DNA from 2 places in the Streptomyces melanosporofaciens genome. Region 2 is predicted to be linked to the other one. Evidence: predicted binding sites of a transcription regulator. Region 2 holds the regulator's gene; the other holds the start of a gene.
What was found. Region 2 encodes HrcA, which represses chaperone genes, less so after heat shock. Its sites were predicted from a motif close to TTNGCACTCNGNNNNNCNGAGTGCNAA; they were not measured.
Positions count from the first base shown of each region.

Region 1: groL (chaperonin GroEL) is a predicted target of HrcA. The motif match lies at 1,901-1,927, and genes of this name have one in related genera.

Region 1 covers NZ_FNST01000002.1:2,795,001-2,799,415, reverse strand. Annotated here, with positions in the region: gene thrC (threonine synthase) at 1-674, shown strand, start outside; gene BLV72_RS14485 (MoaD/ThiS family protein) at 671-949, shown strand; gene BLV72_RS14480 (cold-shock protein) at 1,359-1,565, shown strand; gene groL (chaperonin GroEL) at 2,089-3,714, shown strand; gene murQ (N-acetylmuramic acid 6-phosphate etherase) at 3,846-4,415, opposite strand, start outside.
Region 2 covers NZ_FNST01000002.1:1,659,853-1,664,267, forward strand. Annotated here, with positions in the region: gene BLV72_RS10165 (nitronate monooxygenase) at 1-36, opposite strand, end outside; gene dnaJ (molecular chaperone DnaJ) at 79-1,212, opposite strand; gene hrcA (heat-inducible transcriptional repressor HrcA) at 1,213-2,229, opposite strand; gene BLV72_RS10180 (MBL fold metallo-hydrolase) at 2,395-3,117, shown strand; gene BLV72_RS10185 (DUF3097 domain-containing protein) at 3,215-4,036, shown strand; gene hemW (radical SAM family heme chaperone HemW) at 4,048-4,415, opposite strand, start outside.

The DNA of each region.
Region 1 (4,415 bases), 1.1 Mb from region 2:
TCTGCAGCGAGCTGATCGGCGACCCGGTCGGCGAGGGCTGGGGCTTCGTCAACGTCAATCTGCGGCCGTACTACGGCGAGGGCTCCAAGACCCTGGCCTACGAGATCTGCGAGCAGCTCGGCTGGCGGCTGCCGGACCAGATCGTCATCCCGATCGCCTCCGGCTCCCAGCTCACCAAGATCGACAAGGGGCTGAAGGAGCTGATCGCGATCGGTCTGGTCGAGGACAAGCCCTACAAGATCTTCGGCGCCCAGGCCGAGGGCTGCTCCCCGGTCTCCGCCGCCTTCAAGGCCGGCCATGACGTCGTCCGGCCGCAGAAGCCGCAGACCATCGCCAAGTCGCTGGCCATCGGCAACCCCGCGGACGGCCCGTACGTCCTGGACATCGCCCGCCGTACGGGCGGCGCGGTGGAGGACGTGAACGACGAGCAGATCGTCGACGCGATCAAGCTGCTCGCCCGCACCGAGGGGATCTTCGCGGAGACCGCGGGCGGGGTGACCGTCGGCGTGACCAAGAAGCTGATCGAGGACGGTCTGCTCGACCCGTCCCTGACGACCGTCGTGCTCAACACCGGCGACGGCCTCAAGACCCTCGACGCGGTGGCCCCCACCACGGGTCCCTCCGCCATCATCCGCCCCACCCTTGACTCGTTCCGAGAGGCTGGTCTCGCATGAGCGTCAACGTCCGAATCCCGACCATCCTGCGCACATACACCGCCGGGCAGGCCGAGGTCCCCGCCGAGGGCGCGACCCTCGCCGAGGTCCTGGCGGACCTGGAGAAGAACCACCAGGGCATCGCGGCCCGCGTCCTGGACGACACCGGCAAGCTCCGCCGCTTCGTCAACGTCTACGTCAACGACGACGACGTCCGCTTCGCCGACGGCCTGGCCACGGCGACCCCGGACGGTGCCGGGATCTCGATCATCCCGGCGGTCGCGGGCGGCTGCTGACCCCGCGTCCACCCTCCTCACCTTTGGCATCGCCCCGTCCGGGGACAACCGGACGGGGCGATTCCGTGTGTGGAATCGCGATACAGTTGCCCGGATTCCCCGATGGCCCCCGGGCCGGAACCACATATGAGAACTCGTCAAGTTGTGCGTAAAGTGTGAGCACGAATTGTCGGGTTGGTTCCCTATGTCCCGCCCGGCTTGCCCGAACTTCACATAATTTCTCACTTTTAACCGTTCGGTCGTGCCCAGAATTCTCGTCCGATTGACCTGTTGCAGAGGGCGTTGGGACGGATACATTCAGCGGCGGTCGACGCGTTCCGGCGCACACCCCCCACATCCGGGGGGTGAGGTCTGACCCGGGTCCGCGGAGTGCGGTCCTGCGCAAGGGCCAGCAATAGGGGAGTTAGGAATGGCTCAGGGCACCGTCAAGTGGTTCAACGCGGAGAAGGGGTACGGCTTCATCGCGGTCGACGGTGGTGCGGACGTGTTCGTCCACTACAGCGCGATCCAGATGGACGGGTACCGCACCCTCGAGGAAGGCCAGCGGGTCGAGTTCGAGATCTCGCAGGGTCAGAAGGGCCCGCAGGCCGACATGGTCCGCGTGGCCGTAGGCTGACGCGCCGACGCGACGCAGCTGAACAGTACAGTCCGAAGGGTCCGTGTCCCGGCCAGGGTGCGGACCCTTCGGCGTGTCCGCGCTGATCATTACGGGGGCTGGTGCAGGGGTGGATGCCCTTCGGGCGCTTGCGCCCACCCGTCACCCGGCCGCCACCCCTCGAGGATGCCCTTCGGGCGCTTGCGCCCACCCGTCACCCGGCCGCCACCCCTCGAGGATGCCCTTCGGGCGCTTGCGCCCACCCGTCACCCGGCCGCCACCCCTCGAGGATGCCCTTCGGGCGCTTGCGCCCACCCGTCACCCGGCCGCCACCCCTCAAGGATGCCCTTCGGGCGCTTGCACTCTATAGGCCCGAGTGCTAATCATTGGCGTTAGCACTCTGACGTTGAGAGTGACAGAAGGACCGGGTCGGTGAGGCCCGCCAGGCCATGCGGGGCAAGGAACCGTACGGCAGGCAGGCCGTCCGTCGCGGGCGCCAGCGCGGTCCGGAGCAATCCACCCCGTCTTGGGAGGACCACTTCACATGGCCAAGATCATCGCGTTCGACGAGGAGGCGCGGCGCGGCCTCGAGCGCGGGATGAACCAGCTCGCCGACGCCGTCAAGGTCACCCTCGGCCCCAAGGGCCGCAACGTCGTCCTCGAGAAGAAGTGGGGCGCCCCCACGATCACCAACGATGGTGTTTCCATCGCCAAGGAGATCGAGCTCGAGGACGCGTACGAGAAGATCGGCGCCGAGCTGGTCAAGGAGGTCGCGAAGAAGACGGACGACGTCGCCGGTGACGGCACGACGACCGCGACCGTCCTCGCCCAGGCGCTGGTCAAGGAGGGCCTGCGCAACGTCGCCGCCGGTGCCAACCCGATGGCGCTCAAGCGGGGTATCGAGAAGGCCGTCGAGGCCGTCTCCGCCCAGCTCCTCGAGCAGGCCAAGGACGTGGAGACCAAGGAGCAGATCGCCTCCACCGCCTCCATCTCCGCCGCCGACACCCAGATCGGTGAGCTCATCGCCGAGGCGATGGACAAGGTCGGCAAGGAAGGTGTCATCACCGTCGAGGAGTCGCAGACCTTCGGGCTCGAGCTCGAGCTCACCGAGGGCATGCGCTTCGACAAGGGTTACATCTCCCCGTACTTCGCGACGGACATGGAGCGTATGGAGTCGTCGCTCGACGACCCGTACATCCTGATCGTCAACTCCAAGATCAGCAGCGTGAAGGACCTCCTCCCGCTGCTCGAGAAGGTCATGCAGTCGGGCAAGCCGCTGCTGATCATCGCCGAGGACGTCGAGGGCGAGGCCCTGGCCACCCTGGTCGTCAACAAGATCCGTGGCACCTTCAAGTCCGTCGCCGTCAAGGCCCCGGGCTTCGGTGACCGCCGTAAGGCCATGCTCGGTGACATCGCCATCCTTACCGGTGGCACCGTCATCTCCGAGGAGGTCGGCCTCAAGCTCGAGAACGCCGGTCTCGATCTGCTCGGCCGCGCCCGCAAGGTCACCGTCACCAAGGACGAGACCACCATCGTGGACGGCGCCGGCGACACCGACCAGGTGCAGGGCCGCGTCAACCAGATCCGCGCCGAGATCGAGTCCTCGGACTCGGACTACGACCGCGAGAAGCTGCAGGAGCGCCTGGCGAAGCTGGCCGGCGGCGTGGCCGTCATCAAGGCCGGTGCCGCCACCGAGGTCGAGCTCAAGGAGCGCAAGCACCGCATCGAGGACGCGGTGCGCAACGCCAAGGCGGCCGTCGAGGAGGGCATCGTCGCCGGTGGTGGCGTGGCCCTGCTGCAGACCGTCTCGGTCTTCGAGAAGCTGGAGCTCGAGGGCGACGAGGCCACCGGTGCCCAGGCCGTGCGCCTGGCCCTGGAGGCCCCGCTGAAGCAGATCGCGGTCAACGCCGGTCTCGAGGGCGGCGTCGTGGTCGAGAAGGTGCGCAACCTGACCCCGGGCCACGGCCTCAACGCCGCGACCGGTGAGTACGTCGACCTGATCGCCGAGGGCATCATCGACCCGGCCAAGGTCACGCGCTCCGCGCTGCAGAACGCCGCGTCGATCGCCGCGCTGTTCCTCACCACCGAGGCCGTCATCGCCGACAAGCCGGAGAAGGCCGCCCCGGCGGGCGCTCCGGGCGGCATGCCGGGCGGTGACATGGACTTCTGATCGACTCGGCGCTTCGTTCGCCGGTCGGTCGTACCGTCCAGGACGTCGGGGCGGCACCCTCTCCCAGGGGTGCCGCCCCGACGGCGTTTTGGGGGCCGGGCCCCGGCTGCGGGAGCAGGCGTATCCGGGGCTTACCGCTTGGCCGCATCGAGGGCGGCGCGCAGATGGCCGTGTGCCTCGGCGAGCAGCTTCTCGGCGGTCGTGGCGTCCACCTCGCCCAGGATGGTGAGGATCGCGTTCTTCACCTCGCCGTCCGTGGCCGCCAGCGCGCTTTCGATCCGCTGGTCGGAGGCGCCGGTCGCCAGGAAGACGATCCTCCGCGAGCGGGCGCGCAGCTTGTCGTTGGAGGCGCGCACATCGACCATCAGATTTCCGAAGGTCTTGCCCAGCCGGATCATGGTGATGGTCGAGATCATGTTGAGCACCAGCTTCTGGGCCGTGCCCGCCTTCAGCCGGGTCGAGCCGGTGAGCAGCTCCGGCCCCACGACGATCTCGATGCCGTGGTCGGCCGCGGCGGCGAGCGCCGAGTCGGCGTTGCAGGACAGTCCGACGGTGAGCGCGCCGAGCCGTCGGCCGTGTTCGACCGCGCCCACGGCGTACGGGGTGCGGCCGGAGGCCGAGACGCCGACCACCGTGTCCTCGGGGCCGACCCCGAGCAGGTCGAGGTCCCGGGCGGCCAGCTCCGCGCTGTCCTCCGCACC
Region 2 (4,415 bases):
CGGGTACCGGTAAAGATCGGTCAGCGCGGAGGACATGGCCACATCGTGCCATGCCCTCCACACGGGCTCACCACCGGATCACCGCCCGTTGAACGCGTCCTTCAGCCGCGAGAACAGCCCTTGCTGTCCAGGCTTGAATTCGCCGACCGGGCGCTCCTCGCCGCGCAGCTTGGACAGCCGCCGCAGCAGCTCCTCCTGCTCCGGGTCGAGCTTGGTCGGGGTGGTCACCTCGACATGCACGATCAGGTCGCCACGGCCGCCGCCCCGCAGATGGGTGACGCCGCGCTGGTGCAGCGGGATCGACTGGCCGGACTGGGTACCGGGCCGGATGTCGACCTCCTCCAGGCCGTCCAGCGTCTCCAGTGGCACCTTGGTGCCCAGCGACGCCGCCGTCATCGGGATGGTCACCGTGCAGTGCATATCGTCGCCGCGCCGCTGGAAGACCGGGTGCGGGACCTCGTGGATCTCCACATACAGGTCGCCCGCCGGGCCGCCGCCCGGTCCGACCTCGCCCTCACCGGCCAGCTGGATCCTGGTGCCGTTGTCCACACCGGCGGGGATCTTCACGGTCAGGGTGCGCCGCGAGCGGATCCGGCCGTCGCCCGCGCACTCCGGGCACGGGGTCGGCACCACGGTGCCGAAGCCCTGGCACTGCGGGCACGGCCGCGAGGTCATGACCTGGCCCAGGAAGGACCGCGTCACCTGGGAGACCTCACCGCGGCCACGGCACATGTCACAGGTCTGCGCCGAGGTGCCCGGCGCCGCGCCCTCGCCGCTGCACGTGGTGCAGACGACCGCGGTGTCGACCTGGATGTCCTTGGTGGTCCCGAACGCGGCCTCGCTGAGCTCCACGTCCAGACGGATCATCGCGTCCTGACCGCGCCGGGTCCTGGAGCGCGGACCGCGCTGCGAGGCGGTGCCGAAGAACGCGTCCATGATGTCGGAGAAGTTGCCGAAGCCTCCGCCGAAGCCTCCGGCGCCACCGCCGCCGGCCCCGGACATCGGGTCCCCGCCCAGGTCGTAGACCTGCTTCTTCTGTGGGTCCGACAAGACCTCGTAAGCGGCGTTGATCTCCTTGAACCGCTCCTGGGTCTTCGGATCCGGGTTCACATCCGGATGCAGCTCGCGCGCGAGCCGACGGAATGCCTTCTTGATCTGGTCCTGCGAGGCATCACGCGGCACGCCCAGGACTGCGTAGTAGTCCGTCGCCACTTACGACTCCGCCAGGATCTGTCCGACGTAACGTGCCACTGCGCGTACCGCTCCCATCGTTCCGGGGTAGTCCATGCGGGTCGGTCCGACCACGCCGAGTTTGGCGACCGCCTCGTCGCCGGAACCGTAGCCGACCGCGACGACCGAGGTGGCGTTGAGCCCCTCGTGAGCATTCTCATGCCCGATCCGCACGGTCATACCCGAGTCCTTGGCCTCGCCCAGCAACTTGAGGAGGACGACATGCTCCTCGAGTGCCTCCAGGACGGGCCGGATCGTCAGGGGAAAATCATGCACGAAACGCGTGAGGTTCGCGGTGCCGCCGATCATCAGCCGCTCCTCGGTCTCCTCCACCAGCGTCTCGAGCAAGGTCGACAACACGATCGAGACGGTCCCCCGGTCCTCCTGTTCGAAGGACTCCGGAAGATCCTGCACCAACTGCGGCACATCCGCGAAACGCCGACCCACGACCCGGCTGTTGAGCCGGGCGCGCAGATCGGCCAGCGAGTCCTCGGTGATCGGACTGGGGCAGTCCACCATGCGCTGCTCCACCCGGCCGGTGTCCGTGATCAGCACCAGCATCACCCGGGCCGTGGCCAGCGGCAGCAGCTCCACATGGCGCACCGTCGAGCGGGTCAGCGACGGATACTGCACCACCGCCACCTGCCGGGTCAGCTGCGCCAGCAGCCGGACCGTGCGGCCCACCACGTCATCGAGGTCGACCGCGCCGTCCAGGAAGTTCTGAATGGCCCGCCGCTCCGGGCTGGACAGCGGCTTCACTCCCGCCAGCTTGTCCACGAAGAGGCGATAGCCCTTGTCGGTGGGGATCCGCCCGGCGCTCGTATGCGGCTGGGCGATGAACCCCTCGTCCTCCAGAGCGGCCATGTCGTTACGCACCGTGGCCGGCGAGACCCCCAGCCGGTGCCGCTCGGTGAGCGCCTTGGAGCCGACCGGCTCCTCCGTCCCCACATAGTCCTGGACAATGGCACGCAGCACCTCGAGTCTGCGTTCGCTGAGCACCCCGCGCACCTCCAGTCCAGCGGTCTCATCAGGTCGTCCGCCCTGGCACTCACCGGGCACGAGTGCCAGAACCCCTCCGCCAGTGTACGGCGGGGTGCGGTGGCATGGGCAAGAGCCGCCGTCGGCAGCAACTCTCCCCCATCCCCGTTGAGCTAGCGTCGCGGTATGGAGACGTGTTGGGAAGAGGCAGGCTGGGAGCGGCTCGCGCCCGGTGTGGCCCGCCGTCGGCTGCCGGAGTGGGACGAGACGGTCGGCGTGGTCGTCGGCCGGACCGACATCCTCGTCGTGGACACCGGCGCGACCCTGCGCGCCGGGGCCGAGCTGCGCGCCCTGATCACCCGGCTGACCGGCCGCCGCCCCACCCGGATCGCGCTCACCCATCCGCACTTCGACCACGTCCTGGGCTCGGCCGCCTTCGCGGGCTGCGAGGTGTACGGGGCCACGGGCATGGACGAGCTGCTGCGCCGGGAGCGGGAGACGCTGCGCGAGGACGCGATCCGCCACGGGGTGGACCGGAACGCCGCCACCGAGGCCGTGGACCATCTGGTCGGCCCGCACCACCTGGTCTCCGGGGAGCTCACCCTGGACCTGGGTGACCGGCAGGTGCTGCTGGCCAATGTGGGGCCCGGCCACACCGCCCATGACCTGGCCGTTCTGGTGCCCGGCCGGCCCGAGGTGGTCTTCTGCGGCGATCTGGTGGAGGAGTCCGGCACGCCGCAGGCCGGACCGGACGCGATCCCCGGCCGCTGGCCCGCCGCCCTCGACCGGCTGCTCGCCCTCGGCGGCCCGGACGCGCGGTACGTCCCGGGGCACGGCTCGGTCGTGAGCGCCGGGTTCGTCCGGGCCCAACGTGACGAATTGGCGGCCCGCTTCGGCGTGTCCCTCTAGGCGTCTCCCCAGCCGCCCGACTAGGCGCCCTACTAGGCGTCCACCTAGTTGTCCGCACTACAGGAGCGGGCGGTCGTCGCGCGCTATCGTCATCCGGATGCGACAGTACGACCCGGACCTGACCCCGCCCTGGAAGCGGCAGCGGCCCGCCCCTGAGGTCCCCGCCGAACCGGACCTCGTCGTGGAGGAGGTCACCACCGGCTTCTGCGGCGCCGTGATCCGCTGCGAGAAGACCGCCCAGGGCCCCACGGTCACTCTGGAGGACCGCTTCGGCAAACATCGCGTCTTCCCCATGGAGCCGCGCGGTTTTCTGCTCGAGGGGCGTGTCGTCACCCTCGTACGCCCGCGCGCGGCGGCCCCCAGCGCGCCCCAGCGCACGGCCTCGGGGTCGATCGCCGTTCCGGGAGCGCGCGCGAGGGTCGCCCGTGCGGGGCGCGTCTATGTCGAGGGGCGCCACGACGCGGAGCTGGTGGAGCGGGTCTGGGGCGACGATCTGCGCATCGAGGGCGTCGTCGTGGAGTACCTGGAGGGCGTCGACGACCTGCCCGCCATCGTGGATGGCTTCTCCCCCGGCCCGGACGCCCGGCTCGGCGTCCTCGTCGACCATCTGGTGACGGGTTCGAAGGAGTCCCGTATCGCCGGGCAGGTCACCGGCGAGCATGTGCTGGTCCTCGGCCACCCCTATATCGACATCTGGGAGGCCGTGAAGCCGTCCTCCGTCGGCATCCCGGCCTGGCCGACGGTGCCGCACGGCCAGGACTGGAAGAAGGGCGTCTGCCGCGCCCTGGGCTGGCCGGAGAACACCGGGGCCGCCTGGCAGCGGATCCTGTCCTCGGTCCACTCCTACAAGGACCTCCGGCCGGAGCTCCTGGGGCGGGTGGAGGAGTTGATCGACTTCGTGACGGCCCCGCAGGGCTGACGGCTCCCGTCTCAGTCCACCAGGTCGCGCACCACCGCGTCCGCCAGCAGCCGCCCACGCAGCGTGAGCACGGCCCGCCCCCGTCCGTACGGCCCCGGATCCAGCAGCCCGTCCTCCAGCGCCCGGGCCGCGGCCGCCGCCCCGGCCGGGCGCAGCAGCTCCAGCGGGCAGCCCTCGACCAGCCGCAGCTCCAGCAGGATGCGCTCCACCCGGCGCTCCTCGGCGGTCAGCAGCTCCCGGCCCGCGCCGGGCGACCTGCCCTCGCCCAGGGCCTGCGCGTACGCCCCGGGGTGCTTCACGTTCCACCACCGCACGCCGCCCACATGGCTGTGCGCGCCGGGGCCGGCGCCCCACCAGTCGGCGCCGCGCCAGTACAGCT